3 regions of the Pseudoalteromonas sp. MelDa3 genome follow, and region 3 is predicted to be linked to each of the others. Evidence: predicted binding sites of a transcription regulator. Region 3 holds the regulator's gene; each other region holds the start of a gene.
The links. The regulator LexA, encoded in region 3, represses DNA repair genes until DNA is damaged. The targets are predictions, from matches to a motif close to TACTGTATNNNNATACAGTA.

Region 1 (7,556 bases), on a different contig from region 3:
AGCAGCCGCTATGGAGCAAATGACCCATCAAATACATGACGTAAGCCGTAATGCAGAAGCCGCTGAGCAAGCAGCAAACGATGCAGCTAAAAATGCATCTACTGGCAAAAATGTAGTGGCTCAAACAATTACAGCAATAGAAACACTTTCTAGCAATATAGAAACAGTAAGTCGTGTAACCGAAGACCTAGCAAACGAAAGTCACAATATTGGTTCAGTACTTGATGTTATTAGGAGTATTTCGGAGCAAACTAATTTGCTCGCATTAAACGCAGCAATTGAGGCAGCACGGGCGGGCGAACATGGTCGAGGCTTTGCTGTGGTTGCCGATGAAGTGCGCACTTTAGCAAGCCGTACAGGACAAAGCACTGATGAAATTCAAGCTATGATAACCAAACTTCAAGAAGGTGCAAAAGCAGCTGTTGAAGCCGTTAAATCAAGCCAAGCGCTTTCGCTTTCAACCGTAGAGCAAGCATCACTAGCTAATACGTCTCTTAATGAAATAGAAAGACTCGTATCGATAATCACAGAAATGAATAGTCAAATAGCTCGCGCCACAGAACAACAAACTCAAGCGGCCGATGAGGTTAATTTACGAATAAACGATTTGTCGCATTCAACCGAAAAGTCACTCGACAATACCAAGCAGTTAACCGGTGCCAGCGATAAGCTAAAACAAAGTAGCCAACAACTATCGAGCGTCGTTAATCTATTTAAACTAGATTAAGCGATAACTTATTGAGTATTAATTAAAAAGCCCCAAATTATGACTTATAATTTGGGGCTTTCTTTTTAAAGCGATAACTTATTGAGTATTACAAACAATAACGTGCAAACAAGCTAGTTACAGATGCCGCAGTTGGCTTACCATGTTGCCAATCACCACCTTCAACACCGCTACCTGCAATATCCATATGAACATATGGTAGAGGTTGCGCAGAGTCGTTACCGTGCTTATCTAGCCCGCCTACAATAGCCATAAACGCCATTGGGAACTGATGCCCACGGGCTGTAACTGCAGATGCGGCATTATTACTAGAAAGTACATCGTCAGCTAACGTACGCGGTTTAATAAAATCATAATCTTCACGGCGTGAACGCGATACTTCTGCGCCATCTGCCCACAAATCTCCAAGGTCAGCTATTTGACGTGAAACACCAGCGCTACGAGCTGGACCATTTTCAACATACGCACCGTAAGGACCCATTGCACGTGCCGCGTGACCCGTTAATGTAGCTACAGTAAATAACGTTGGGTTTATTTCGCCTTTAGCTAAATCTTTCATTTCGCTAAGCAGGTCGCCCATTGCTAAGCGCCCTTCTGCATCGGTATTACCAATGCGTACACGGATACCTTCGCGGCTAGTAATAATTTCATCTGGCACAAAACAATCCGAGCCAATAGAGTTACGAACAACAGCCAAGTACGATACTACTTTAACGCCTTTAGGCTGATAATCCGCAACGGCTTTCATAAAGCCCGCAACAGAAGCTGCGCCACCTTTATCGCGACTCATGCCTGCCATATGACCACCTACTTTTAAATCTGCACCGCCTGTATCGTATACAAGACCCTTACCTACAAACATAAGTGTACGAGTAATTTCGCCCTCTGGTACATATTCAAGCTTAACAACACGTGGGTGATGGCGCTCAACTGCATACGATGCACGAGCAACAGTGCTTAGCATTGGGTAGTTTTTATCAATAGCTGCAATATCATCAATTACGTCAACCGCAATGTTTGAGCCTTTAAATAAATCAACGCAGTAATCAGCAAAACGTGGTGGAGCCATACGCTCAGGTTCGGTGCCACATAAGTCACGCGCGGCATATTGGCCCGCAGCAATTGCATTAACAGCTTTAATTGTTTGCTCGCTTGCGCCAACTAAACCAATTTGAGTAATAGGTTCAATACTTTCACCGTGATATTCACGCGCTTCTAATGGCTGCCATAAGGCTTGGCAAGCGCCTAAATAAGCAACTTCTAAAGCATGCTGATAACGGCTATCGCCATTTAAATTTGGTAAAAATAATGCAGGGTTAACACTACCCGACGCTTTTGCTTCGTTAATTGCTAATTTAGCAGCATCAAAATAACGGCGAACATCGTCGTAATCTCTATTTAACGGACCCGTTGGCGCAAGTACAACGCGTTTGTTTTCAATCAATAATAAAGTAACTTGTTTACCAATACGAGAATCAACTTTTGCTTGGTCTAAAATAGCATCACGTAATGAGTTATTTGGTAATAGAGAAAAGTCATCACTAATAATAATAAGCGCATCATGAGATGTGCATTCAAGGCTTGCACTAGCCGCTTGAGGGTATGCCATAAATAAAGTCCTGTTAGAAAACATAAGCCCCTATTATCGTCGATTTAAATATTGAAGACCAGCAAGGTGCGATGGGCTAATTATACAACCTGCCAATAAATGGCAACTTGGAGTTACAGGCTTTACAGCTTAATCGAGAATACTAAGTTGAAAGTTTTGTTCTGGCTCGCTTTTAATACCAACGCCTATGCCAAGTAATCTTACAGGTTGTTGTAGCCCTCGTTGGTAGGCCTTAGTAAGGAGTTGAATAAATATTTCTGTGTTTAGCTCGTGGTATGCCTGATCGGCTGAGGTCACTACAAAATTTGCAAACTTCACTTTAACACTCAGCTTATTAATACGGTTTTGTAATTGCTGTTTATTAAGCCTTAAAACTAATTCGTCTAACAATTTTGGCAGCTCATCTAAGCACTCTTGCAAACTTGTTTTGTTGTATTCGTAGGTATGCTCAACACTCAGCGACTTTCTGATGCGATCTGTTGATACTTTACCAACATATTCACCTGCACATTTTTGATAAAGCGACACACCAAAATTACCCACATGTTGCTGCATCCAGTTAACGCCTTTTTCACGTACATCCTTGCCGGTATATAAGCCTTTTAAATTTAGCTTTTCGAGCGTTACTTTACCCACCCCCGGAATTTTCCCCAGCGGTAATTGCGCTAAAAAGTCATCAACCTCATGAGGCAAAACGACAAATTGACCATTCGGTTTTTTTTCGTCGCTGGCTATTTTGGCAATAAATTTAATCGGTGCAATGCCTGCTGATGCAGTGAGCCCGGTGGCATTGTAAATATCGGCTCTTATTTGCTGTGCAATAAGTGTAGCACTGCCTTTACAAGCGGTGCTGTCTGTTACATCTAGGTAGGCTTCGTCTAAAGAAAGAGGTTCAACTAAATCTGTGTAGCGGCTAAATACTTCACGTATTTGATTTGAAGCTTCTTTGTATACAGCCATGCGCCCTGGGACAATAACTAAATCGGGGCATAATTGTTTAGCATGATAGTTCGACATAGCCGATCGCACGCCATATTCTCTAGCTATATAGTTAGCGGTTGAGAGCACGCCTCGTCGGCTATTGCCTCCAATAGCAAGCGGTACACATGCAAGTTTTGGATTATCTCGCATTTCTACTGCTGCATAAAAGCAATCCATGTCTATGTGAATAAACTTCTTCATCACCACAACAACAATAACTGGTTATTTATACAGTCATTATTATAGAATCAAATGTGATAAGCAAGCCTAGGGCCTGTTTATCTTTCGAGGTTAAATTTGCAGCAGTATGTTTGGTATTTAGGCAAGGCAGAGCCTATGTAGTGTGGTTATTCCCCATAAATAGGCGATAACGTAGCAAAAATGCCAAACATACGCTGCCCGAAGGGTTCTGCCTAGGGGCAATTTACTCTTTGTTGCTCGGTTTTTACTTAGCCCACTAGGTCACAAACCTCGCGCCGCGATTAAATAGCCCCTAGATTGAACAAATTTTAATCCTGAAAGGTCAACAGGCCCTAGTTAACGATTAAAAAAAGTGTTTATTGTCCTCTGATCTCTTATAACCACGTAGCCAATACATAACCTCAAATAAAAATCCTGCCAACATTAAAATGATAGCGCCAGATTCATTCCCCATCGCGTAACAGGTAAAAGAGGCTATAAAAACCAAACAAGCTAAGGACCAATTAATTATATTCTGCATATTTTTACCTTTGTGTGTGTTTGTGTTTGTCTGTGTTTGTCTGTGTTATTTAACTGTAGACCTAAAATTAAACAGGTACAATCATCTTATAAAAAAACATGCCATTAATTACCTTGAGCTCGTAACCCCATGTTGATAATCTAAGTACTTTAAAATTAAGGGCCAATAAATAATGCAAACGTTTAAAGATCAGCACCCTATCCATACCGACATCACCGTAGCGTGGGCTGATATGGATGCACTACAACACGTAAATAATGTAGTGTATTTACGTTACTTTGAAATAGCCCGAATCGACTTCTTAAATAAAATAAATCTGTTCGATACAATAAGCCCTAATGGCGTGGGCCCGGTAATAAGCGAAAATAACATTCGTTATAAACGCCCAGTTACATTCCCAGATACGCTTACAGTCGGTGTTACTATTTCTGATATAAAAACAGACCGATTTGTTATGAATTACACCGTATTTAGTCACGCACAAAACGCTATAACAACCACAGGCACTTCAAAAGTGGTTATGTTTGATTTTGAAACAGGCCAAAAAGCCCTCATTGCAGAGCCTCTTTTATCGGCGTTAGTTAGCTACTCTCAAGACGAGCAATAAGGAATTCTCATGCAATACAGCCCACTTGGCAGCAGTGGTATTAACGTTTCAAGAGTATGTTTGGGCAGTATGACTTGGGGTAAACAAAATACTCAAAGCGATGCTGATGAACAAATAGCCTACGCGTTAGAGCAAGGCGTAAACTTTATTGATACAGCCGAAATGTATGCGGTACCGCCCTCTCCAGAGACCTATGGAAAAACTGAGGAAATTATTGGCGATTGGCTATCGCGTAATCAGCAAAAGCGCAGCGATGTGGTACTTGCTACAAAAATTGCAGGCAATGGATTATCGTGGGTACGTGATGGTGGCAATATTACGCGCCAAACGGTAATAGAAGCCGTAGACGATTCACTTAAGCGACTTCAAACAGACTACATTGATTTATATCAACTACATTGGCCAAACCGCTCTACCCCTCACTTTGGCAGACCATGGCCCGGCACTCTTAAATTTACCGACGTAAATACACAAGAGCAGCAAGCTAGTATGCTTGATATTCTAGAAGGCCTTAATGAATGTGTTAAAGCAGGTAAAATTAAGCACTGCGGTTTATCTGACGATACGCCATGGGGTATAAGCCAGTTTTTAAGTTTGGCCAAAGAGCATAACTTACCGCGTATGGTATCTATTCAAAATGAGTTTAGCTTAGCGCACGCTAAAGACTGGCCGTATTTAATAGAGCAATGTGTACACGAAGATATTGCCTACTTACCGTGGTCGCCTTTAGCGGCTGGTTTATTAACGGGTAAATACCTAAACGGTGCCCGTCCTGAAGGATCTCGTTGGACCTTCATGCAGCGCAACGGTATTTTTAGAGATACACCCAATGCAGAGCAAGCCACTAAGCAGTATGTTGAGCTGGCTCATGCAAACAATATTACTCCAGCACAACTAGCACTCGCATGGTGTAACCAAGTAGATGGCGTAACCTCTTCAATTATTGGTGCAACAAACATAGCCCAATTGAAAGAAGATATTGATGCATTTAACATCACGTTAAACGACGAAATTCTTAGTGAGATTAACACTATATTTAAAAACTATCCTATGCCTTATTAAGCATATACCAGTTAAAAGCAGCCTTGAACAAGGCTGCTTTTAACTAAAATATTTGACCCTACTACAACCAACACTATACTTTAATTAAGTTTTCTTAATTCAACGAACACTTATCAATGCTGAAAAACGGATACTATGCATTTTGTCTATTAATTGTATTTAACGCGCATGCTGTTGAACAAAAATTACAGCCTCTAGAAGAAATTATTTGGCTGCAAAGTTACACGCCCCCTTTTCATATAGCTAAAAGCGAAAGTGCACCACAAGGCGGTATTTGCGACAACCTAACCGAGCAACTCATTAAAACCATAACAGATGTAAAACATACCCGCTTAATTGTCCCTCAGCAGCGTATAAATAAATATTTAAGTGAAGGAAAAAGCGTATGCTTCCCGTGTGTTATTTATAAAAAACATAATAACCAACTGCTTAACTACTCAAATCCAACAACGGTATATCCCCCATTTTCAATTATCACGACTAAAGAGCTAAAGCCCAAATTAGAAGAAAAGCACGGCTCGCCTATTCACCTTATTAATTTATTAACCGACCCGCAATACGTATACGGGCAAGCTGCTGCACGTAAATTTACAACTAAAATTAATACAATTATTGAAAACACAAAACAAGATAAAGAATCGTCGTTAAGTTGGAGTAGCGAAAATGAAAGTCAGGCTGTTATAGCACGCTTGAGTCATGGCTTTTTAGACTACTCAATTGATTACCCGTTTATGGCCGATTACTTTAATAAACAAGGGGAATATACGAATATAGAGAGTGTACCAATTGCAGAAAATGACATTCAATTTATACGAGGAGCAATAGGTTGTGCGGCTAACGCACCTAATAATTTTGCACAGCAAGCGCTTAAAAAAATCAACCGCGCGCTAAAAAATAATGTACTACAATCGCCTGAGTATCAACAAAGTCAGCATAATTGGCTTAAAACTACCTTTGCCGACTTTGATCAACACTACCAACAGCAAGTTATTAATTTTTACTTACTTGCCACTGATGCTCAAGCAAGCACTGATCATTAGCATAAAGCGCAACAGCAAAAATACTTTTAGCTGTTACCTCACCTACGCCCGACGGTGTGCCTGTCATTACTACGTCACCATCTTCTAAGCTCATAAATTCACTAATTTCTTGTAAAATTGAGTCCGGGTTATGCAGCATAAAATGAGTATCGCCTTGCTGAATTACTTTATTATTAATTTTAAGTTCAAAGCTAAAGTGCTTCATTGCATCTGTTAGCGCTACAAAATCAGTTAAAATTACAGAGCCGTCGAACGCTTTAGCGCGCTCCCATGGAAGCCCTTTATTTTTTAATTTACTTTGCACAGTACGCTTAGTTAAATCAAGGCCGAGTCCAACCCCCACAAATTTTTTATTTTTAACTACAAAACATAGCTCGGTTTCATAATGCAGTGTATCGCCGTTATGAGCCGCAAATAACGTATTTTTAATCGCGCTATTTGGTTTGTTAAATAAAACCATTTGATCTGGTGTTTCGTTGTTTAGCTCTGCAATATGTGCGGTATAGTTTCGACCAACACAGACTACTTTTGATGGTGTTAATTTCTCAGATACTAACTTTATTGAATGCATATAAATAATGTCTCAGTTATTAGCTAATAAGCGTTTCAAGTAAGCTCAAATTAATAGGTTTAAGTAAAACTCGGTCAATATTTAAATCTTTTATTTCTCTAGGGTCTGGCTCTGCGCCACTTACAATCACCAAGCGTAGCTCTGGATATCGCTCATTAATTTGCTGGCCTAAATCAATGCCACGCCCATCGGGTAAATGCATATCTAGCAATACCTTATTAAATTGCTGGTCGTGATT
Region 2 (7,556 bases), on a different contig from region 3:
ACTACGCTTAATTTTTTCGAGCAGAGCTGATACTTGTTTATAATCGCTTTGATTATGAGCTGATATAGCTTCTTTTACCGTTTCTAGCAATGATTGGAAAGGTTCGTTAAGTCGAGACATTGTTAGTTTTAAGTCTTCATTATCGGTGTTGAACTCTTTGTAAAACAGAACAAAATCTTGTAGTTCTGAATCATTGCTTGAAATAGAGGCCGAGCTATTTAGCAAGTTACTTTGAAGGGTATTGAACCAGTTTAATAGTTTTTCTTGCCATGTTCTTAGTTGTTTTAGTACATGCGCATTACTTTGTTCGGTTGAGATATTATTTAAAATAATACCTAAATCAAACACAGGCGTTGGTATATCCATATAATCTTTAACACCAATAAAGCTTTTATTATTGTTGGGTAAAGTTGTTAGATTATTGTCAAATCGCTCTGTTAATAAAATATCGAGTATTTTAAGTGAAATTGTTTTGCAGCCCACTTTAAAGTTTATTAATTCCATGCCTTTATCTTAATTCACCTGTTAATCCTTTAAGGATAGAACAAATTAAATAAATAGCTTAAAGATGGATAAGATTTAATAGAGATAGGTAACTAGGAGTTATTAGATGGCACTAGTGAGGTTTTTTACGGCACGTTTAAATTGATTCTCAAGCTGCTTTTTTCCTAATAAACCTAAGTGTTGAATCACTTTTTCATTACATTCATTTTGCAGCACTAACTTTATTAAAAGTTGTTTATCAGACTCTGTTAATTGAGACATACAAGAAGGAGACTGATTCACTACCTGCCAGAGAGTCGCAGAGATATTAAATTGAGTGAAGTTACTGTTTACGAGCAAGGCTAATCGTTCGCGAGTCTCGGGGCTTACTAACTCATCGCTAAATCCTTCAATTAAAATACTTACAAGTTGCCAATCTAGTGTTTTAAAATGTGTCAAAAGAGCATAAAAAAAGTCGTTTTTAAACTGCTTTTTCAAAGGTTGGATAATTGCACTTTTATTGCTTAAGCATTTAACCACAAGCGCTGAATGTTCAGCTGTGCTTTTATCGCGTTGATAACCCAGTTTTACGGTATCAAACCCTTGTTTTTGCCAAAAGTTAAGTAGCTGCGCTGTTGCGCCAAAGCTTGCACCAAACCAACTACATTGGCTTTTTACTTGCGACTCGCAATAGCTAAGTAGCTTTTTACCAAAACCCATATTGTGAGAACTCGGATCAATCGCTATTCGTACAACGCGAGCGCTCAACTGTGTTAAGTAGTCATTATCAAAGCTAAGTTGTGAGAGGGTTTGAGCCATTAAATGACCCTGTGGGCGGCGCTCTCCGCTTATAACCTGTAGAGCAATTTCTTCATTTAAACCACCTTCTATTGCGATTAAACATACACCAACTAATTGATTGTTAATTTTGCTGATGAATATTCGTTGCGATGGTGCGTCTAGTAGTTGGCGTAAATCGTTTACACTACTTTGATAGTGAGCCAATGCAAGCAGGGCAATAACTTGTTGCAGTAAAGGCTCATTGTTTACAAGGGATTGCTGAGTTATTTCGCTATGAACTGGCTGCTCTAATTGCTCACTATTTAACTCTTTATATTGTGCATCGAGTGCAAGCAAGGTGCGAATGTGCTTCTCGAGGGGATCGTGTTTGGCAAAACGCAGTGGCTCATCAAGCGTTACAACTTTAGAGGCTTTATAGTGCGCTTTTATATAGTTACTAAAGCGAATGGTGTAACCCCTACCATTGCCCTCATACCCAACCAGTGTACTTGCAAATACTATACGAGGGTAATGAGCTAGCATTTTTAGCAATAACGGAACAGGGATCGCGGCAGCTTCATCAATGAGTAATAAATCGCACTCAGGTAATGCATTTAATAACGCGTCAGGTGCAACGTAGTGCAAGTTGGCGAGCTGTTTATGTTCAGCGTTGTATTGAAGGCTTAGCTCGTTGGCTAAATGTTTAAAGCTACTATGGGTCGCTTTAAACTGAGTGCTGCAAATAATTACTTTTTTATCAGTCAATTTTGCGGCAGCTAAGCCAAGTGCTGCCGACTTGCCTCTACCTCTATCAGCATTAATGAGTAAAGGTCTGTTGGCACGGCCATTAGCTACTTTTACTATTTGTTCAACGCAGTTTTGCTGTGGTAGATAATCAATTTTATTATCCGTAACAGAGCTGACGAGATTACTAATACAGCCATTTTGTTCACTAAAATGAAAAGCGGGTAACCGCTTAATAATAGCCGCGAAACGATTATTAAATAAACTGTAGTCAATACTCTGACCGTGTGATTGCACTGTACTTAATGAGGGGTCTTGCCAAAAGGCTAAATCATTTAATTCGGGCAGTAATAAAAACAGTATACCGCCTGCTTTAACGGTGCCGGTAAGTGCTGCAAGTTTATCAGGGTGCAAACCACTAAAACCATTATAAACAGCATGAGCAAATTCTTGCCCTAAAATTTGGTGAGTGCGAGTAGGCCAGTACGAATTTTTAATCGCGCACTGCTTTGATACAACAAGTGTATTGTTTTCATCTATTAATGAGTTAAGTAATTCATAACACCAAGCAGGGCTGCCGGTAATCAACACTAGCTGACGATGATACGCGCCAGCTAGTTGTTGTTCTAACTCATTTAGGTGAGATTTATACAGCTTGTAATCGTGCATAGGCCGTTACTAACCATTTACTGCCAAGGTCGTCAAAGTTAACTTGTACGCGAGATTGCGCGCCACTGCCTTCGTAATTAAGTACGGTACCAACACCAAACTTAGCATGCAAAACTCGTTGCCCTAAGTTAAAACCACTGTCTTCAAATGCGGCATGGCTAACTGATGCGCTAAAACGCCCGGCGGCAGGTGGACGAGAAACCTGTGTTTTAATACGGATTTCTTCTACGCAGTCCTCAGGTATTTCGCGTAAAAAGCGTGATGGGCTATGGTATTTTTCTTGCCCGTATAAGCGGCGACTCTCAGCATGGCTAATGTATAACTTATCCATTGCTCGTGTCATGCCTACATAACAAAGGCGGCGCTCTTCTTCCAAACGACCAGACTCTTCGTTACTTTGCTGAGAAGGGAACATGCCTTCTTCTACGCCCACCATAAACACTAACGGAAACTCTAAGCCTTTAGCTGAGTGAAGTGTCATCATTTGAACGGCATCTTCGTGCTCTTCTGCTTGTCCTTCACCTGACTCAAGTGATGTATGTGCTAAAAAGCCTTGTAAAGGCGAGCTGTATTCTTCGTCTTCAGGAAGTTCGTACTGGTCACATGCGCTAATTAGCTCTTCTAAGTTTTCTACGCGAGCACGGCCTTTTTCACCTTTTTCAGCTTGGTACATTGCCATCAAACCTGATGTTTGAATTGTGTACTTGGCTTGCTCATGCAAAGTTAGATCGCTAATTTTATCTTCTATTTGTTCAACAAGTTCTACAAACTTACTTACTGCACCAGAAGCACGACCAGATAAGTGCTGTTGTTCTACAATTGCTTTTGCGGCATACCAAAGCGGTAACGATTCTGCTCGAGCACAATCTCGTATATGGCTCAATGTTTTATCGCCAATACCGCGTGCTGGCGTATTAATTACACGCTCAAACGCGGCATCGTCTTGACGATTACCCACTAGGCGTAAGTACGACAACGCATCTTTAATTTCTTGTCGTTCGAAGAATCGCATACCACCATAAATACGGTATTTTAAGCCTTCTTGCAGCATGGCCTCCTCGAGTACACGAGATTGCGCGTTACTACGGTATAAAATTGCGGCATCTTGTAGGGCATTACCTGCATTTAACCAGCTTCGTAGTTTGCTACTTACAAAGCGTGCTTCGTCTAACTCATTAAATGCCGCATAAATAGAAATTGGCTCGCCATCGTTACCGTCGGTCCACAAGCTTTTACCCATACGTTCTGAGTTATTTTGAATTAATGCGTTAGACGCTTTCAAAATAGTCGCGGTTGAACGGTAGTTTTGTTCAAGACGAATGGTTTCTGCGCTAAAGTCAGTTAAAAAACGTTTAATGTTTTCGATTTTAGCACCACGCCAACCATAAATGCTTTGGTCATCGTCGCCTACAATCATAATGCTGTTAGTATCGCCAGCAAGTAATTTTAACCAAGCATATTGAATGGTATTTGTATCTTGGAACTCGTCTACGAGCATATGTGCAAAGCGTTGCTGATAATGACGCAGTAACGTAGGGTTATTTTTTAACACTTCGTAGCTGCGTAGTAATATTTCAGCAAAATCAACTAGGCCTGCTCTATCACAGGCCTCTTGGTAGGCGGCGTAAACACGCAGCATCATTTGCTCATTAATATCGTATGCTTGGATATCTTTAGGGCGAAGTGCTTCATCTTTTTTGGCGCTTATGTACCAGCCAAATTGCTTAGCGGGCCATTTTTTATCATCAATATTCATCGATTTTAATAAGCGCTTGATCATTCTAAGCTGATCGTCAGAGTCTAAAATTTGAAAGGCTTCTGGTAAATTAGCTTCACGGTGATGAGCACGTAAAATACGATGCGATAAACCATGGAAAGTACCAATCCACATACCACCTACAGGCGCTTTCAGTGTTTCTTCAACGCGGCCACGCATTTCTTTAGCGGCTTTATTAGTAAAGGTAACTGCAAAAATACTGTAAGCGGAGGCTTGCTCAACTTGCATAAGCCACGCAATACGATGAACTAACACTCGTGTTTTACCAGACCCAGCACCTGCTAATACCAGCATGTTTTGTAGTGGGGCTGCAACGGCATCGCGTTGTTTGTCATTTAAGCCATCGAGTAATTGTGAAACGTCCATCGTTACGCCTTTTTAATCAATATTGTGGGCAGTATAACAGGTGTTTTTGTTAGGCTAAATAAAATACTGTTTTTATAAACAGCTATTTATAAAATAGTGTTCAAAACGAGTAACTTGCTAATTAATTGAGCGAATAAAAAAGTGAAAACACATAACAAAAATTGCTAATTTGACCTAAAGTTAGCAAAATTTACTAACTCTCTAAATCTAGACTAATTTAACTATTTGATTTGTAAGCTTTAATAAATTGGCATAAAGTGTGTAAGTAAATAATTATAAAATCAAATAAATACAGAGGTTAGTATGGCAGATCAAGGTTCTGGCGGTAACGTAATCGCAGCATTATGTAATATATTTTTTCCTGGTTTAGGGCAGTTAGTGCAAGGGCGTATTTTAGCGGCTATATTTTTTGCACTCGCTATTATAATAAGTTACGCACTAATTTATGTGCTTGTAGGCTTTGTACTTGTGCCTATTATTTACTTATGGTCGATTATTGACGCAGCGCGTTATAGATCGCGAAGTTAACGGTTTTCAAGTTGAGTAAAATAGCGCCCATGTGGCGCTATTTTACTTTATATGTCCTGTGGTTTACGGGCGTTTACGTATATAATTACGCAATTAAAGATTTACAGGCAAACCCTATGGAATATCAATTTATTCGCGACCCTATTAGTGGGCTACGTATTAAAATAAGCAGTGAACACGCTATTATTGGTCGCTGGCTAAACGAAGAAATAGGCAAAGACAAAGTAGCCATGGTGCAAGCGCTTATTGCATCGGTGAGTTCAAGCTATGAGCCGCTAACGCTAAAAGGCCAAGAAATAGATTTAATATTAACGAAAGACGAAGCATTATTTGAAGCCCATGCGCTTCATCAAGACAGCGAAGACCTAATAGCGTATCAAGATGACGATTTAGCGCTTGAAGAAAATGGCTTAAGTAGTGGTTGTGGCTTTGAAGATTTCATTGATTTAATTGATTCATGGCATGAGTTTACGACGTCACGATAAACATAACTAGCACACTAATAAAAATATACAGCAATGCACAATCAGCATTTTATCTGTATTATTACACCAACGAACATTACGCCAATCAAAACGACAGGAACTGATATGTCTGCCAATTTAAACAAGCTAGTAGTGATGCTAGAAATGCAAAACGCCATGAATACTAAAGTACATGAGCAATGGTTTACTCAAGGGTTTGAATGGTACCGCGCTATTTGGGTTGAGTGTGCTGAAATGTTGGATCATCATGGTTGGAAATGGTGGAAAAAACAAACACCAGATACTGAACAAGTTATTTTAGAGTTGGTTGATATTTTTCATTTTGGTCTATCGCTTAGAATTGACGGCGAAACTAGCTATAAAGACTTAGCAAAGCAACTTGAAACTGAGCTTAGTAATGCTCAACAAGCTGATGACTTTAAACAAACACTAGAGATATTAGCGGCTTCTGCAGTTGCAGATAAAACGTTTAATGCAGGTGCCTTTGCCGGCTGTATGGCGCAAATGGGTATGGATATTGATGATTTATATCGCGGCTACGTAGGTAAAAACACGTTAAACTTTTTCCGCCAAGATCACGGTTACAAAGATGGTAGCTATATTAAAGAATGGAATGGGCAAGAAGATAACGAGCATTTAGTTGAAGTAGTTAAAAGCCTTGATACAGAACATGCAGATTTTGCAAAGTTAGTATATCAAGGGCTAGAAGCGCGTTACCCAAAAATTTAAGTCACGTAAGTTGAGTTAGATAATCTTACGATAGTCGGTAACACTTAGGTAATCGGCTATTTCGTTATGTGGTTGTTGGCTATCTGGGTTAGCAACTGCAAGTAAGTGCTCAATGCCGTATTCTCGTGCGGCATTCAAAACCGGCACACTGTCATCTACAAACAAAGTGCGCTGCTTATTAAATCCTAAGTCTTTTTGTACTTGGTGCCACAAACTTTGTTGCTCTTTACTTACTCCATATTCATGAGTCGACACTACGCCATCTAGGTAGTTATCAATCGCTGTATGCTCAAATTTAAGCATGACACTCTCAGGGTGGGCGTTGGTAAGTAAAATTAACTCTTTGCCTGCTTTTTTAAGCTCAGTTAAAAAATGAGGTACGTCTTCGCGCATTTTAATTAAATGCTGAGACTCTCGTTTAAGCTCCATTATAGGCAAGCTTAATTGCTGCTCCCAATAATCTAAACAATACCACTGTATTTGACCGCTCACAGCTTGATAGCGTTTTAAAATATCTGCTTTAGCTGCATCTAGGCTAATGCCCCTTGCTAATGCGTGTTGTTGAGGAATAACGTTAAGCCAAAAATGACTGTCGTAATGTAAATCGAGTAATGTTCCATCCATGTCGAGCAAAACGGTATCGATTTTTGACCAATTTAACATAGGAATTTCAACTTATAAGGTTTATTATTGAACTAACTGCCATGATAGCAAATTAACGCCAATGACACAGAAAAAGCACCCAACACCACCACAAATCCTCAGTAACAATGTTGTCGCTAAAAGCCGCCTGTTTACTGTGGAGTCTTTAGAGCTAAAGTTTTCTAATAACGAAGAGCGCCAGTATGAGCGAATTCGCGGCGGTGGCCGGGGAGCAGTGATGATTGTTCCGTTAAGTGCAGACAACGAATTACTACTTGTACGTGAATACTGTGCGGGCACAAACGATTACCAGTTAGGTTTTCCTAAAGGCTTAATCGATCCGGGCGAAACGC
Region 3 (7,556 bases):
CCCTCTTGCACCATGGGAAGCGGCTCTTGGTACAAAAATAAATTTACCTACGTTGGCAGGCAAAATCCAATTAACTATTCCATCTAATAGTCAGTCTGGTCAACGCTTGCGTATTAAAGGTAAGGGATTAATGAGTAAAAAAGCCAAAGGTGATTTATTTGCTGTGCTTAAAATTGTTAATCCAACATCTGTTGATGATACCAGTAAAAAACTTTGGGAAGAATTAGCCGAAAAAGCTCACTTTGATCCCCGTAATAACTGGAGCAAGCCATAATGCAAATTATCGTGACACAAAAAGATGATTTACTTACTAGCAAAGAGCTATGTTTGAGTAGTGATATTAGCGAAGCAATTTTATATGAGCTAGTTGAGCACAATATTGCGGTTCCAATTGAGGGGAAGCATGTTACGCAGTGGCAATTTACGGTATCTGCAGTGACCTTAGTTAAAAAAGCGGCCCGTATTCAACATGACTTTTCGTTAGATTGGTCGGCAATAGCTTTAGTTTTACAATTGCTGGATGAGCGTGATGAGTTGATTTTCGAAAACGAAATGTTAAAGCGACATTTGAGTCGATTTAAACACTTGGAATAAAATCTGCCCTTGGGTACTTCCTAGGGCTTATTTACTCTTTGGTGAGAGTGCGCTAGTTCTTAAAAACCAATATGACTACTTTGATTTATTCTTACTTTTAATTCGGATAAATCGTTTTAGTCGTATGTTTTGCATAAGTAGTAATATTCCACTTAGGCAAAAAAGTACGCTGGTTGCTGCAAAACTAATAAGCAGCGGATTATTAAAATCCTCTCGCTCATCGTAATCCATAATATGTAACATCCAAAAAAAGTCGAAAATTCGCCATAGTGTGCTGCGAACGGTGATAACTTTACCGTTATTTTCTGACAAATACAGTGTTGTGTTAAATGTGTCGTCAAATTGTACCTGCCAAACATTGGTTTTATATCCAACTTCTCGCATACCTTGCTTTAGCAGTACAGCGCTTGTCACTTGAGCATCAATAAGTAAGTGTGCTTTAGCATTTGCGGTAATTTGTATTTTAGTTGGCGGCTCAAAAGGCCGGCCTGTTATACCGTTAAAGCTTTGCTGTTCATCTTTATTTATTACTGTAATTATAGGTGTGGTTAAAAAGTTCTCAAAAATTATTTATGTTGGATTAACCACCTGAGATGCAATATCGTTAAGGGAGGCAACATAATCAGCCTGCGTAAATGGGTTATTAAGAGTACGTGTTGCAAGATGCTCCCCATGAACTTTATCAAGAGGAATAGCGCTCATGACTAAACCGCCTAATAGCCAAGCTAAAATTTGTAATGTGAGCAAATAACCGAGCCATTTATGTAACTTGCGAGCATACTTAAATATTTTTTTATTCATGTTTTAGTCTTATTATTTTTAGAGGCTAGTTTATTACATTAATGGGATTAGTTACTGCGACATTTTGTCGCAGTTTAAACTATAGCTTACTGTAATCATTTAAAAATAAAAAAGATTACACTTAAATTGCTAACATGACTTATTTGTTTAATTGAGCTGAGTGTTTGATATCCAGCTAGCTTTAAACGCTAAAAAATACTTAAAAGCTGCGAAATATCTATATAAAGTGGTTAATAGAGCATAGTTGATTTGGTATAACGGTAAAACTGCGTTAAAGTTTGCAATGAAATTATTAGAGGATAAATACGAAACGATGTCGGAAATTCAATTTTTAAATGTAGATCTTGAGCTTGAATCAAAGCAAGATATTAGTTTGCTAGTGGCAGACTTGAAAAAAGTCGCGACGATTTTACATTATGACAAAGACGAATACCGTCAATTAGCGCGTATTGAAGCAACAGGTGTAGTAAACACGCCTGACAAAGCAATAAACCATATATGTGAGCTTATTGAATCGTGTTCGCGTAACGCGCTAAAGCAATGGTTAAGCTGTTCACGTAGAACGTTTGATATTGGTTTTGAATCAGGCACTTCCCCTAAGTGCTTTAATCAAGCCTTAGATGCAGATACATTACTACGTATATCTGCGATTGGTGCGGGTATGGAAATTACAATTTACCCAATCGAAAAGTAACTACCTTCGCTCTACGACTGCTGCGGTCATTTTTGATACGCAGCACAGCTCATTGCGGCTATTTGTAATTTTTATTTCCCACACTGAACTACGTTTGCCAATATGAAACGCTCTTGCCGTTGCTGTTAAAGTGCCGTTGCGAGATGCTTTTAAATGACTTGCGCTAATTTCCTGCCCCACGCAGTAAAATTTTGTAAAATCGACAACAAAGTTAGCTGCATAGCTGGCAACTGTTTCGGCAAGTACAACGTTAGCACCGCCGTGAACCATTCCCATTGGGTTATGATGCTCAGGAATTGCCGGCATAGTGGCTACTAAGTAATCATCACCAATTTCAGTGACTTCTATTCCCATGGTTTTCATTAATGTTCCTTGGCCATCAATGCCTTGTTCTAACTGCTTGCACAGCTCTAAAGTGATGGGCTGGTACCAAATACTCATAATGACTCCTTTGCTTTTTTAATCATTTATAAACCTAGCTTTAGTTATATCCCTAAAATGTACACAAGTGAAATTACTTTGGCTATTTTAAGGCTTAATTTAAATTTGCGATTTTTATTTAACTGTATATACTCACAGTTAAATGTACTGTATGGAAAACCAGTTGTATGCGACCATTAACGAACCGCCAAGCTCAAATACTCGAACTAATTAAAGTTTTTATTAAAGACACTGGTATGCCTCCTACACGTGCTGAAATAGCGCAAACATTAGGTTTTAAAAGTGCCAATGCTGCTGAAGAACATTTAAAAGCACTTGCTAAAAAAGGCGCAATTAAAATGAAACCAGGTGCAAGCCGTGGTATTCAATTAATTGAAGAAGAAGAGCCAGAACAATTAGGTTTACCGCTTATAGGGCGTGTTGCTGCTGGTTCACCTATTTTGGCGCAAGAGCACGTTGAAAGTCACTGCAAAATCGATCCATTAATGTTTAAACCGGCTGCAGATTTTTTACTACGCGTTAACGGTATGAGCATGAAAGATATTGGTATTATGGATGGTGATTTACTTGCTGTACATCGTACTCAAACCGCTGAAAACGGGCAAGTTGTTGTTGCCCGCCTAGACGAAGACGTAACTGTAAAACGTCTTGAGAAAGCGGGTCGTAAAGTATTACTTCATGCTGAAAACGACGATTTTGAATCTATTGAAGTAGATCTTGAGAATGAGTCTTTTAATATTGAAGGCTTAGCCGTTGGCGTTATAAGAAACGCTGATTGGATGTGACTTTAAAAATAGCTTTTAAACAAGCAGTTTTATAAATGCGTACTAATTAGTACGCATTTCCTGTTTTAAATTCGCACTAAAAATAGGGCATAAATAGCTCACTGACAATTTAAGCTGTAAACTTTTTTGCACTTATATTTTCCTCCTCCGAATGCGTTAAACCCCTTTGTTTTGCTCATCTTTTGAACTTCCTGTTACCTAGTTGGTTACTGATTTTTTATTAATTACTCAATATCACCTGATTGTTTTTTATACTAAAACTTGCTTGTTGTTCATTTTTTAGCTAATTATTAATGTGCTGAGCTAATAATAACTCACAGCTTTTTAGTTTTGAGAACACACAATATACACAAACACGTTGTTGGCGCAGCAAAACCAATCAATATTAAATGAGATTGACTAAAAAAATAAAAATAACGAATTGGCGTTTAAGCCGTATGCCTCTTCGCTTTGCATTCGCAATAGCATCAAAGGAGCCGTCACATGGGTAAACTGACCTCTACCTTGTGGCTTATATTATGTGTTTTTTCGCACCCAGTTTTGGCAAACAGCCAATACAATATGCGCAAAGGCGTAACCGATATAAGCAATAATGTATATCAGCTGCACATGACCATATTTATAATATGTTGTGTGATTGGGGTGATAGTGTTCGCAATTATGTTTTGGGCACTTATTCATCACCGCAAATCTAAAGGGGCTGTACCTGCCCAATTTCACGAAAGCACTAAAGTAGAAATACTTTGGACTGCAATCCCGTTTGTTATTTTAATTGCTATGGCAGTACCAGCCACTAAAACCCTAATTGCAATGGAAGATGCCAGCAAAGCTGATCTCACTATTAAAATTACAGGCTCGCAATGGAAATGGCATTATGAATATATGGGTGAAGATGTAGAGTTCTACTCTATTTTATCTACCCCGCAAGATGAAATAGCGAATCTTGCAGATAAAAATCCTAACTACTTACTTGAGGTTGATAAACCTCTCGTACTGCCAATAAATCAAAAAGTACGATTTTTAATGACTTCTGACGATGTTATTCACTCTTGGTGGGTACCTGATTTTGCAGTTAAAAAAGATGCGAATCCCGGCTTTATAAACGAAACATGGACGAACATAAACGAAGAAGGTACTTACCGAGGCCAATGTGCTGAGTTGTGTGGTAAAGATCATGGCTTTATGCCCGTTGTGGTGGTCGCTAAATCTGAGGCTGATTTTAAAACGTGGCTTGCAGATGCAAAGCAAGCTAAACAAAAAGCAGCATTAGCAGATGCCGCATTACTTGATAAAACCCTCCCAAAAGAAGAATTAATGACTTTAGGCGAACAAGTATATATGGCCAATTGTGCTGCATGTCATCAGCCTACTGGCATGGGGTTACCGGGTGTATTTCCTGCACTTAAAGGCAGCCCTATAGTGCTTGGCGATATAAAAGATCACATTGATGTAGTTATCCATGGGCGACCCGGTACGGCAATGCAAGCATTTGCCAAACAGTTATCTATAAAGCAATTAGCAGCGGTTATTACTTATAAACGTAATGCGTGGGGTAATGATACGGGTGATGTTATTCAACCGAGTCAAATACAGGCAGCACTTGATGCCAAAGTGGAGGCGAACTAATGAGTAGCATAGTAGAACAACCTAACGCCAATGAAGCTCATCATGCTCATCACCCAGCTAAGGGTTTTAAACGCTGGCTTTACACAACTAATCATAAAGATATAGGTAGTTTATATTTAATTTTTTCGCTGACCATGTTCTTAATTGGTGGTGGAATGGCCATGGTGATCAGAGCTGAATTATTTCAACCAGGTTTACAGTTGGTCGATCCTCACTTTTTTAATCAAATGACCACAGTGCATGGTTTAATTATGGTGTTTGGTGCGGTTATGCCGGCCTTTACAGGCCTTGCTAACTGGATGATACCACTCATGATTGGCGCGCCAGATATGGCATTGCCAAGAATGAATAACTGGAGCTTTTGGATTTTACCGTTTGCGTTTTTAATCCTATTGGCATCGTTATTTATGCCTGGTGGGGGTCCTGCATTTGGCTGGACTTTTTATGCACCACTGTCTACAACATACAGTAATGACAATACTGCATTGTTTGTATTTGCCGTACATATTATGGGGATTAGCTCAATAATGGGCGCAATCAATGTGATTGTAACTATAGTGAACTTACGTGCCCCAGGCATGACATGGATGAAGTTGCCCTTATTTGTATGGACGTGGTTAATTACTGCCTTTTTATTAATAGCGGTAATGCCAGTGCTTGCAGGGGCTGTCACTATGGTACTTACCGATAAGTATTTTGCGACCAGCTTTTTTGATGCCGCAGGCGGTGGCGACCCGGTGATGTTCCAACACATTTTTTGGTTTTTTGGTCATCCCGAAGTATACATAATGATTCTTCCTGCCTTTGGCATTATATCTACAATAGTACCTACCTTTTCTCGTAAAAAACTTTTTGGCTATGCCTCAATGGTATACGCCACATCCTCCATAGCACTATTGAGCTTTATTGTATGGGCTCATCATATGTTTACCACTGGGATGCCGGTCGCTGGCGAGTTGTTTTTTATGTACGCGACCATGCTTATATCGGTACCTACAGGAGTAAAAGTATTTAATTGGGTTGCCACAATGTGGAAAGGCTCAATAACTTTTGAAGTGCCAATGCTTTTTAGTATTGCGTTTATTGTGCTGTTTACCTTAGGTGGCTTTTCGGGGTTGATGCTGGCAATTACACCTGCTGACTTTCAGTACCACGATACTTATTTTGTAGTGGCGCATTTTCATTATGTATTAGTAACAGGGGCTGTATTTTCGATAATGGCGGGGGCCTATTACTGGCTGCCCAAGTGGACGGGCAATATGTTTAATATCACGCTAGCTAAATGGCATTTTTGGCTATCGCTGGTGAGTGTGAACGTATTGTTTTTTCCTATGCATTTTGTAGGGCTTGCCGGTATGCCGCGTCGAATTCCCGATTATGCACTTCAATTTGCCGACTTTAACGCAATCATAAGTATTGGTGGATTTGCCTTTGGTTTATCGCAATTGTTGTTTGTAGCTGTGGTAATTAAATGCGCGCGTGGCGGTGATAAAGTGCCTGCAAAAGTATGGGAAGGGGCAGAAGGGCTTGAGTGGGAAGTTGACTCTCCAGCGCCATATCATACTTTTTCTACGCCGCCGGTAATTAAGTAATGACACACGCACCGCTACTCAAACGTTTGGTACTTATTTGCATAGGCATGTTTGCCTTTGCCTTTGCTTTAGTACCTTTGTATGACGTGTTTTGTGATGTAACAGGGCTTAATGGAAAACCTTCGCTTGAGCAGGCAGAGCAAAGTACACAAATAGTACAAAACCGAGAAGTCGGCGTTAGCTTTACTACTCACGCACAAAGTGGTGCACCGTTTGAAGTTAAATCAAAAGAATACAGTGTAGTGGTAAAACCCGGTGCAATGCGTGAAGTAATGTTTAGTGCTAAAAATAACAGCAACCTAGATAAAGTAATGCAGGCTGTACCATCAGTCTCGCCAGGTAAAGCGGCAAAGTATTTACATAAAATAGCCTGTTTTTGCTTTGATCAGCAACCTCTAAAAGCAGGGGAAGAACTTGAATTTAAATTGCTTTTTTATGTTGATACCGCACTGCCAAGCGACATTGAAGAATTAACTTTATCTTATACCGTATTTGATATTAGTGAACAGCTGGTGGCAAATAATAACTAGCTTTTTAAACTAGTGTGAAACTAGGAGTAAATAAAATGAATCAAGAATATGAGCATTATTACGTACCAGAACAAAGCCCGTGGCCTATTGTAGGTGCTGTTGCATTGTTTTTTATTGCAGTAGGGGCAGGCTTAACAGTTATGAGTGTAGGTAAAGAAGGTGGTAGCGGGGTTTATCTGCTTTATGCCGGTATTGCTGTACTTGTGTATATGTTGTTTAGCTGGTTTAAAAATGTAATTAGTGAATCGGACCAAGGTTTGTACTCAGCACAAATGGATCGCTCTTTTAGACAAGGTATGAGCTGGTTTATTTTTTCTGAAGTTATGTTTTTTATGGCCTTTTTTGGTGCGCTTTTTTATGCACGGGTATTGTCGGTACCTTGGCTTGGAGGCGCAGGCAATAATGCAATGACTAACGAGGTTTTATGGCCTACTTTTGAAGCCGTTTGGCCGCTAGTTTCAACACCTGCTGGCGAAACTACTCAAGCTATGGG

Region 1: dinB (DNA polymerase IV) is a predicted target of LexA. The motif match lies at 3,534-3,553, and genes of this name have one in related genera.
Region 2: uvrD (DNA helicase II) is a predicted target of LexA. The motif match lies at 4,884-4,903, and genes of this name have one in related genera.

Annotation. Positions count from the first base shown of each region.
Region 1 covers NZ_PJBR01000012.1:16,994-24,549, forward strand. Annotated here, with positions in the region: gene CXF89_RS04565 (methyl-accepting chemotaxis protein) at 1-727, shown strand, start outside; gene CXF89_RS04570 (M17 family metallopeptidase) at 816-2,336, opposite strand; gene dinB (DNA polymerase IV) at 2,466-3,518, opposite strand; gene CXF89_RS04580 (acyl-CoA thioesterase) at 4,211-4,645, shown strand; gene CXF89_RS04585 (aldo/keto reductase) at 4,655-5,707, shown strand; gene CXF89_RS04590 (ABC transporter substrate-binding protein) at 5,824-6,747, shown strand; gene CXF89_RS04595 (fumarylacetoacetate hydrolase family protein) at 6,698-7,318, opposite strand; gene CXF89_RS04600 (hybrid sensor histidine kinase/response regulator) at 7,338-7,556, opposite strand, start outside.
Region 2 covers NZ_PJBR01000241.1:1,940-9,495, reverse strand. Annotated here, with positions in the region: gene CXF89_RS20225 (chemotaxis protein) at 1-504, opposite strand, end outside; gene CXF89_RS20220 (tRNA(Met) cytidine acetyltransferase TmcA domain-containing protein) at 607-2,676, opposite strand; gene uvrD (DNA helicase II) at 2,654-4,819, opposite strand; gene CXF89_RS20210 (hypothetical protein) at 5,123-5,347, shown strand; gene CXF89_RS20205 (YacL family protein) at 5,464-5,832, shown strand; gene CXF89_RS20200 (dUTP diphosphatase) at 5,938-6,561, shown strand; gene yrfG (GMP/IMP nucleotidase) at 6,577-7,224, opposite strand; gene nudE (ADP compounds hydrolase NudE) at 7,286-7,556, shown strand, end outside.
Region 3 covers NZ_PJBR01000089.1:7,135-14,690, reverse strand. Annotated here, with positions in the region: gene CXF89_RS15145 (DnaJ C-terminal domain-containing protein) at 1-274, shown strand, start outside; gene CXF89_RS15140 (chaperone modulator CbpM) at 274-594, shown strand; partial or broken gene CXF89_RS15135 (hypothetical protein) at 670-1,395, opposite strand; gene CXF89_RS15130 (hypothetical protein) at 1,709-2,089, shown strand; gene CXF89_RS15125 (PaaI family thioesterase) at 2,090-2,530, opposite strand; gene lexA (transcriptional repressor LexA) at 2,698-3,315, shown strand; gene coxB (cytochrome c oxidase subunit II) at 3,799-4,941, shown strand; gene ctaD (cytochrome c oxidase subunit I) at 4,941-6,533, shown strand; gene CXF89_RS15105 (cytochrome c oxidase assembly protein) at 6,533-7,063, shown strand; gene CXF89_RS15100 (cytochrome c oxidase subunit 3) at 7,099-7,556, shown strand, end outside.